2 regions of the Paraburkholderia sp. 22098 genome follow, and region 1 is predicted to be linked to the other one. Evidence: predicted binding sites of a transcription regulator. Region 1 holds the regulator's gene; the other holds the start of a gene.
What was found. Region 1 encodes FNR, which switches genes on or off when oxygen is low (the NO sensors DNR and NnrR bind a similar motif). Its sites were predicted from a motif close to TTGATNNNNATCAA; they were not measured.

Region 1 (4,422 bases):
AGGGACCGTCGCAACCGTTGAGTTCCAACCCTTCGAGAACGCATAGCGGCGTGGCGTCGTTGGGGCCGCACACGAGCGTATTGCCGCAATCCACGTGCAACGAACCCCATTCCGGCAGTTCCAGCCCGAGGTGACCCTCGCGCGACCATCGCCGCGTGTCCTCATCGAGCCAGAGGATTGCAAAAGCCATCGGATGGACGCAATTGAATGTATCGAGATGAACTGTGAGGCGCATGACAATCTCCGAACGTAGCTGCCGTCAATTGACCCGGACTACGGAAACCGTGGTTTTCGCAGGGCGGTTATTGACTGAGTACCCATTGCACCAGCGTGTGTGCGTCTTCTGCCGATATCGGCCCGCCACGATCGGCTGGCAACGGCATCGCCATGTCGCCCCAATGCGCCTTGCCGCCTAACCGCAGCTTGTGCTCAAGCATGAATTGCGCGTTTGGAACGTCGCGGTAGCGAGCGGCGATCTGCTCGAACGACGGCGCGAGGAAGGGCGCGTCACGTGTATGGCAGAACATGCAGTGATGCTGATCCACCAGCGCGGCCGGCTCCGGCTCGGCCTGAACGGCTGTAGCAACCAGCAGAAACGCGGCACATGCGAGACGGCAGCGACGGGATATGGCGTTCATGGCGCGCGCTTCTGTTCATGGGAATGAGACCAGTGTAAGGTCCGCCGCTGCTGCGCCGTTGACCTCGATCAACCGGCATAAGGCGTGTGAATTTGACCGGCAGCGCGTAGATCCTATGCTGATGAGAGGCACACTGCGATGAGACCGCATACGCCATACAATCGGGTGGCTGTCGCGAAGATTTGGGCTTCAGAGCCGATTCACTGCGCGAAGAAGATCTGCTCGCTGCGTTTGAATTGATCGGCGTCGCATCGAACAAGCAGACAATCAATCTGCTAAACGGGAATGGCGCAAAGCCGTGCTCTTACACAGTGGTTACTTCCGCTTTTGTGACTGAAGCCCACGAATCTATTGTTTTGGGGCGACAGAGGTTCAGTACTGACCAAAGGGAGTTCCTATGCGCGCAATGGTTTTCGATGGTGACTCACCAATCCTATGCGAAGAGGATGTGCCGGATCCTACGCCCGGTATTGGAGAAGTGCTGATCGATATCCACGCGTGCGGCGTGTGCCGCACCGATCTTCACCTGGTCGATCGCGAGATCGCTCGTCCTAAGCGGCCCGTTATTCCCGGTCATGAGATCGTCGGCACGGTGGCGGAAGTGGGTGCCGGCGTGACGGGTTTCGCTGTCGGAGATCGCGTGGGCGTGCCGTGGGTAGGTTACACATGCCGCCACTGCCGCTACTGCCTTTCGGCGCGGGAAAATCTCTGCGACGAGGCCCGTTTCACCGGCTATACGATCGACGGCGGTTACGCTCAACGCACAGTCGCAGACAGCCGCTACTGCTTTCATCTGCCGGTACAGTACTCCGATATCGAGGCGGCGCCGCTGCTATGCGCAGGACTCATCGGCTACCGCACCTTGAGCATGGCGGGCGACGCACTGCGCATCGGTATTTACGGTTTCGGTGCCGCGGCGCATATCGTCGCTCAAGTGGCGCGTCATCAACGGCGCACGGTCTATGCATTCACGCGGCCCGGCGATCAGGCGGCGCAGCAACTCGCACTACGGATGGGTGCGGCGTGGGCGGGTGACAGCAACGAGGCGCCGCCCGACGAACTGGATGCGGCGTTGCTGTTCGCCCCGGTCGGCGCGCTCGTTCCACAGGCTTTGCGCGCAGTCGTGAAAGGGGGCGTAGTAGTTTGCGGCGGAATTCACATGAGCGACATTCCGTCGTTTCCCTATTCGTTTCTATGGGGCGAACGGCGCCTTGTTTCGGTCGCAAATCTGACTCGCGACGACGGGCTGGCTTTCATGCGCATTGCGAGTGAAGCGCGGCTCACGCTTGAAACCACGACTTATGCGTTGGAGGACGCAAATCGCGCACTCGCCGACCTGCGCGATGGCCGCCTGACGGGCGCAGCGGTGCTCGCCATCAAACCCGAATGAGGCCGTCGTGATCGAGAATCCGGATGTCCTTGCCGCGCGCATCGAGTAAGCCGTCGCGCTGGAACCGCGACAGCATCCGGCTCACCGTTTCGAGCTTGATCCCAAGATAGCTGCCAATTTCCTCGCGCGTCATGCGCAGATGGAACTCGGCCGGCGAATAGCCGCGCTTTCTCAGGCGCTCCGACAGATTCAGCAGGAACGTGGCCACACGCTGTTCCGCTGACATCGTGCCGAGCAGCATCATCTGCGACGATTCACGCACGATCTCGCTGCCCATCATACGGTGCACGTGCTGCTGAACGGCCTTCACTTCGCGGCACATCGTCTCGAGCAGATGAAACGGAATGATGCAGACCTTGCTGTCCTCGAGCGCTACCGCATCGCAGCTATGGTGACCGGAGCACACGCCGTCGAACCCGAGGGAATCGCCGGCGAGATGAAAGCCCGTCACATGCTCCCGGCCGTCGCGGTGCATGACGACGGTCTTGAACGACCCGGCCCGCACTGCATAGATGCTCTCGAACGGATCGTTCGCGCGGAAGATCGTCTCACCCTGCCTGATAGTGCGTGACGGACAGATGAGCGCTTCGATTCTCTGCAACTCCTCGGGCGTCAGGCTTTGCGGCATGCACATCGGACGCATCGAACACGACGAGCAGCGCATCGCGTCCTTGCGCGTCGCGCGGTCCGTGGTACGTCCCTGTTCCGGCGTCGATGCAACATGCAGCGGGACGAATGTGCGAGAGCTGACCGGATAAGAGACAACGTCAGACATGATTTGCTCCAGATTGAAGAGGGGTGCGTGCACGATGTTCGCTGGCGATCCGCTGGATCGCGCTTCGCGCAAGTTCGAATTCGCGAGTCTTGTCGAAAAAGTATTGCGCGCCGCACGTCAGGCACGCGCGCCGGAACCAGGCGCCGGATCGGTTCGTCAACACCATCGTGATGACGTGAGGCATGCGTTGCGCGAGCAGGGCCAGCAATTCCATGCCGCTACCGCCGTTCAGATGCAACTCCGTCACCACAAGGTGAGCTGCGCGGGCCTCGATGCCCGCGAATGCGGCACCGGGCTCCTCGGCCTCACCGACAATTTCTACGCCCTCGAGTGAGCCGAACAGCGCAGCCATACGGCGCCGTACCGGGAATGCATCGTCGACGAGAAAGACACGCAGGGCGGGGTGGTTGAGGCCTGAGTTCATGCCTCGAAGTATCGGCCGCGCCATCTCAAAATAAAATCGGCGAGGAGCGAACTTGGAGTAGGCGACGAAGAAGGGCTGTAGGGCGATTCCTACAGCATGCGTCGCAGGCCGCCAGCGGGGCGGTGGGGGCGTTTAAATATCGTCCTCTTCGTCGCTGACCAGTTTGTGACGCATCGCATAACGCACCAGCGCGGCTTCGTGCGGCATCTGCATCTTTTCGAGGATGCGCGTCTTGTAGGTGCTGACGGTCTTGGCGCTCACGCACAGCTCCGCCGCGATTTCCGTGATCGTCTGACCGGCAGCAATGCGCTTGAGGACGTCGAACTCACGATCTGACAGGCGCTGATGTGGCAACAGATCGGTGGGCTCGTTCAGGCTCTGCGCGAACCGCTCGGCCATCGCAAGGCTCACGTAGACGCCGCCTGCGGCCACCTTTGTCACCGCCGCCACAAGCTCGGCGCTTGCGCTTTCTTTCGTCAGATAGCCGGACGCGCCCGCCTTGAACGCGCGCACTGCGTATTGCTGTTCGGCGTGCATGGTCAGCACGAGGATACGCAGCGCCGGCTTTTCCTCTTTGATCTGTTTTATCAGCTCGACGCCGTTGCGGCCCGGCATCGACAGATCGAGCACCAGCACGTCTGCAGCGGAAGCGCGAATCAGCGCGATGGTACTCGCACTGTCACTTGCTTCGCCCACCACTTCGAAGCCGCTGGCCCCCTTGAGGATATGACGTAGACCATCGCGCACGAGTGCATGATCGTCGGCGAGCAAGACCCGGGTCATGATTGCAGCTCCTGCATTTGCACTGCCTCCGCTGGAATGGTGACGCTCAACGCAAAGCCGTTGCCTTGTGAGGTTTGAATGTCGACGGCGCCCCCGAGCATGTGCGCGCGTTCGCGAATGCCGAGCAGACCAAACGACTTGCCCGCCAGTTCGCCGTCACGATGCGCGCCCTGGCCGTTATCGGCGATGCGCAGCACGAATGCCTCGTCGCCGGCGCGCAGGCTGAGTGTGACGAGCGTGGCGTCGGCATGGCGCGCAACGTTCGTCAGCGCCTCCTGCACGATCCGGAAGAGGGCTGTTGCGCCCGCGGGGCTGAAGCGGGCGTCGCCGGTTTCGATGTCGCGCTCCACGTCGATGCCATAGCGGTTCGTGAAGTCGTTCGCGAGCCACTCGACTGCGGGGATCAGTCCGA
Region 2 (4,422 bases), on a different contig from region 1:
GCGAGGTAGCCGAAAACCACGCCGCCAATGATCGCGTTGTGAAAGTGTGCAATCAGAAAGAGGCTGTTATGCAGCACGAAGTCCGCGCCAGGAATCGCCATCATCACGCCGGTCATGCCGCCGATAGTGAACGTGATCATGAAGCCGATCGTCCACAACACGGGCGCGGAAAACTCGAGTCGCCCGCGGTAGATCGTGAACAGCCAGTTGAAGATCTTTACACCGGTTGGAATGGCAATGACCATTGTCATAATGCCGAAGAATGCATTGACGTCCGCACCCGAGCCCATCGTGAAGAAGTGATGCAGCCAGACGAGAAACGCGAGGACCATGATTGCGCACGTTGCATAGACCATCGTCCGGTAGCCGAACAACGGCTTCTTCGAAAAGGTCGCAATGACTTCCGAATAAATGCCGAACGCGGGCAACACCAGAATGTAGACCTCGGGGTGGCCCCATGCCCAGATCAGATTCAGGTACAGCATTGCGTTGCCGCCTGCTTCGTTCGTGAAAAAGTGCATGCCCATGTAGCGGTCGAGCCCGAGCAGCGCCAAAGCCACCGTGAGAATCGGGAACGTGGCCATGATCAGCACGTTCGAACAAAGCGCCGTCCACGTGAACACCGGCATTTTCATCAGCGTCATGCCGGGAGCGCGCATCCGCACGATAGTCACGAAGAAGTTGATGGCCGTAATCAGTGTGCCCACACCTGACAGTTGCAGACTCCATATGTAGTAGTCCACCCCGACGCCCGGACTGAATTTCAACTCCGACAATGGCGGATACGCGAGCCAGCCGACCTGTGCGAATTCGCCGATCACGAGCGACAGATTCATCAGGATCGCGCTAATCGCGGTCATCCAGAAACTGAGCGAATTGAGGAATGGAAACGCGACATCGCGCGCTCCGATCTGCAGCGGCACCACCAGATTGAACAGGCCAACCATCAGCGCCATTGCCATGAAAAAGATCATGATGACGCCGTGAGCCGTAAAGATCTGATCGTAATGGTGCGGCGGAAGATAGCCTGGAGAGTGATACGCCAGAGCGAGCTGAAGACGCATCATGACCGCGTCGACGAAGCCGCGCACGAGCATCAGCACCGCGACCACGATATACATGACGCCGATCTTCTTATGATCGACGCTCGTCAGCCACTCGTGCCATAGCCATTTCCATTTGTGGAGCCGTGTCAGTGTCGCGACCACGGCGAGCACCATGACGATCATGAGAGCGCCCGCCCCCATGATGATGGGCTGATCGAACGGGATCGCGGAGAGTGTCAGATTTCCGAGCATATGCTAACCCCTTGTGCGGCAATTGCTGTTCTGCAAATCGAGAACATTGCCGTTGTTGTACTTTGCAATGATGTTCGTGAAGACCTTCGGGTCCACCGTCGAGAAATAGCCGACCGGCTCCTTCTCGCTCGGTTGCGCCACCGAGTTGTACTCGTTCATATCGAGCCGGCGCGGCGAGGCCTTCACTTTTTCGACCCACGCATCGAACTGAGCGGGCGTGACGGCGAGCGCGCGGAACTTCATGTCGGAAAAACCTTTACCGCTGAAGTTGGCGGAGATACCGGCGTAATCGCCGGCATGGCCGGCTATCAGATGAAGTTGCGTCTGCATGCCCGCCATTGCGTAGATCTGGCTTCCCAGTTGCGGGATGAAAAACGAATTCATCACGGAATCGGACGTGACCTTGAAATCAACCGGTGTACCCACGGGGAACGCAAGCTGATTGACCGAAGCAACGCCGAGTTCCGGGTAGATGAAAAGCCACTTCCAGTCGAGCGCCACGACCTCGACCTTGATCGGCTTGACCGTCGATTCGATGGGTCGGTATGGGTCGAGTTCGTGCGTGGTATTCCACGTCAGAATTCCGAGGAACAGAATAATCAGAGTGGGAACGGTCCACACCACCGTTTCGATCGCGGTGGAATGCGCCCACTTTGGTGCATAGGTCGCGCTACGGTTGCTTGCGCGGTAACGCCAGGCAAAAACCAGGATCATGACGATCACCGGCACGACGACGATCAGCATGGCCATTGTCGCCGTACTGATCAGCGACTTTTCGGCCACACCCACGCTGCCCTTTGGATCGAGCACGTCGAGATTGCTGCACCCCGCAAGACACGCGACGAGTCCAGCCCCCACGGGTACCAACACCCGTTCAATGGTTTTCTTATTCACCATATCTGCCTGATTTCCATGGACCGATCTGGAACGCTACACAATGTTCTCGCCATGAAGACCAGACCAATTACTTCATGCGCGGTCGGATTTTAAGAGCGCCCACCGGCCTGAAACATGATCTCGGACAAGCTAAATCAAACAATGTCCGCATCGGCATTCGATGCACGTGCGCATGCACATGCGCAATAGTCGCGAGTGAGTGTATTTCTGATCCGCGTCAAGTATTGCGCGCTCGCGGCGGCTCGATTCGCCGCCTCGTCAATCGCAAAGACACCACAGGAAAGAGGCCATGACGGCCTGACAGGCGCCGCATATTCAACGGCGTGATGGAGATATTGCCGAAGCCGGATCAGGTCGTTGCGCGCTCCACGATCTGGAAGCCCACGTCGGTTATTTTGTTCTGCTCGGTGCCGGCCAGCCGGTCTAGCAGGCAGCGCGCCGCGGTCAGCCCGATCCGTGTACCGTCGACGTGCACAGAGGTAAGCTCGGGCGTCGTCTCGGTCGCGAACTCCAGATCGCCGAACCCGCAGATCGCCAGTTGCGACGGCACGCTCAGTCCCAATTGCCTGGCCGCGCTCAACGTTCCAATGGCGAGCAGGTCCGACCCGCAAAAAACCGCGTCGATATCGGGGGACTGCTCGACGAGCCGAGGCAATGCCGCCTTACCGAGTGCAACCGAACTAGGCGGCGCGACGAGTACTTCTGCGATGTCGTGAATGCCCGCCTGGGCGAGCCGCTCACAAAAGCCACGGCGACGCGCGAGCGCCCGTTGGTCGTTTGCCGACACGAGCCCGGGCTTGCGCACATTCCTTTGCAGGAAGTGCTCGGCCACCGCCGCGCCGATCCGGTAATGCGAGAAACCGACCAGCATGTCGATAGGCTGATCCGTCATGTCCCATGTTTCGACGATCGGAATGCCGACGTTCGCAAGCCGCTCGCGCAAGGAGTCGGTGTGCGCGACACCGGTCAGCAGCACGCCTTCGGGCCGCCGGCTCAGCACTGCGTCGAGCAACGCCTCTTCACTCGAATCGTCGTAGCCGCTCAAGGCGAGCAGCACCTGGTAGCCCGCGCGCGACATCGTCTCGCTGAAGACCTGAATCGTTTCCGAGAACAGCGAGTGGGCGATGGTCGGCACGATCGCGGCAATCAGCCGGGAGCGCGACGACGACAAGCCGCCCGCAAGCCGGTTCGGCACATAGCCGAGCTTTTGCACGACCTGGCGCACGCGTTCGAGTGTTTCGGGCGCGACCGTCGCAGGACTGTTGAAGACGCGCGATACCGTGATCGGGGAGACACCCGCTTGCGCCGCGACGTCGGTGATTCGCAGGCCTTTCGGGCCGCCGCGCATGCGTCTGGCGGGCGCCACCGCGTCGGGCAGATCGGCGTCGGCGGCAGCGGCAGCGGGCGGTTTCTGATTCGGCATGAGTGCTGACGGAAGTTAATGGATCGCGCGCCGTATTCTAAACTGGCTGAACCACGCGGACTTTCGCTAAATGGCGGCCGCCCGAACGCGGCTCAGTCAGACGCGCCGCATGGCAAAGCGTGCGCACAGTCTACTCAGTCACGGGAACAGCATGTTGCGCCCCGCGTGCGCCACTTTCGCGGCGCAAGATCAACAGCGTAATGACAGCGAACACGAGCAGACAGGTCGCGGGAATCAGCATCGGCGCCTTCACGCTGCCCGTTGTCTGCCGAACCCACGGCACGAGATTCTGCGCGATGAAGCCGCCGATATTGCCGAGCGAATTGATCGCCGCGATGCCGGCTGCAGCACGCGCGCCGAACAGGAATTTGGGCGGCAAGGTCCAGAAGCACGGAATCAGCAGATACATGCACGGCGCGCCAAAGCACAACGCGATGAATCGCAGCGTGTTGGTCGGCAGAAACACCGCGCTCAGAAAACACACGACACCCAGCAGAGCCGAAACCAGCATCGCGACGATTGCGCGATTGCCGGCACCGCGCAACCTGGAAGGCAGCCACGCGAGCACGATGGTCGCCATCAGCCATGGAATGATGTTCAGCAGCCCGTTCGTCGTATTACTCACGCCGAAGCCTTTGACCAGCGTCGGCAACCAGTAACTCACGCCGTAAACCGAGATCGACAGCATCATGTAGTAGAGCGCCATACCGATCACGCGCGGCTCGGTCAGCACGCTGAGCAGCGAGCCGTGCGTCGCGACGCCCGACTTGATCTGCGCGCGTTCGGCGTCGAGCGTGTGCGTGA

Region 2: a site for FNR is predicted at 2,403-2,416, ahead of cyoA (ubiquinol oxidase subunit II). Genes of this name have one in related genera too.

Annotation. Positions count from the first base shown of each region.
Region 1 covers NZ_JBQEPV010000014.1:138,471-142,892, forward strand. Annotated here, with positions in the region: gene ACTJLB_RS25795 (DUF3564 domain-containing protein) at 1-235, opposite strand, end outside; gene ACTJLB_RS25800 (c-type cytochrome) at 303-638, opposite strand; gene ACTJLB_RS25805 (zinc-dependent alcohol dehydrogenase family protein) at 1,036-2,028, shown strand; gene fnr (fumarate/nitrate reduction transcriptional regulator Fnr) at 2,015-2,803, opposite strand; gene ACTJLB_RS25815 (response regulator) at 2,796-3,227, opposite strand; gene ACTJLB_RS25820 (response regulator) at 3,360-4,010, opposite strand; gene ACTJLB_RS25825 (PAS domain-containing sensor histidine kinase) at 4,007-4,422, opposite strand, start outside.
Region 2 covers NZ_JBQEPV010000015.1:88,617-93,038, forward strand. Annotated here, with positions in the region: gene cyoB (cytochrome o ubiquinol oxidase subunit I) at 1-1,298, opposite strand, end outside; gene cyoA (ubiquinol oxidase subunit II) at 1,302-2,195, opposite strand; gene ACTJLB_RS26395 (LacI family DNA-binding transcriptional regulator) at 2,545-3,618, opposite strand; gene ACTJLB_RS26400 (MFS transporter) at 3,749-4,422, opposite strand, start outside.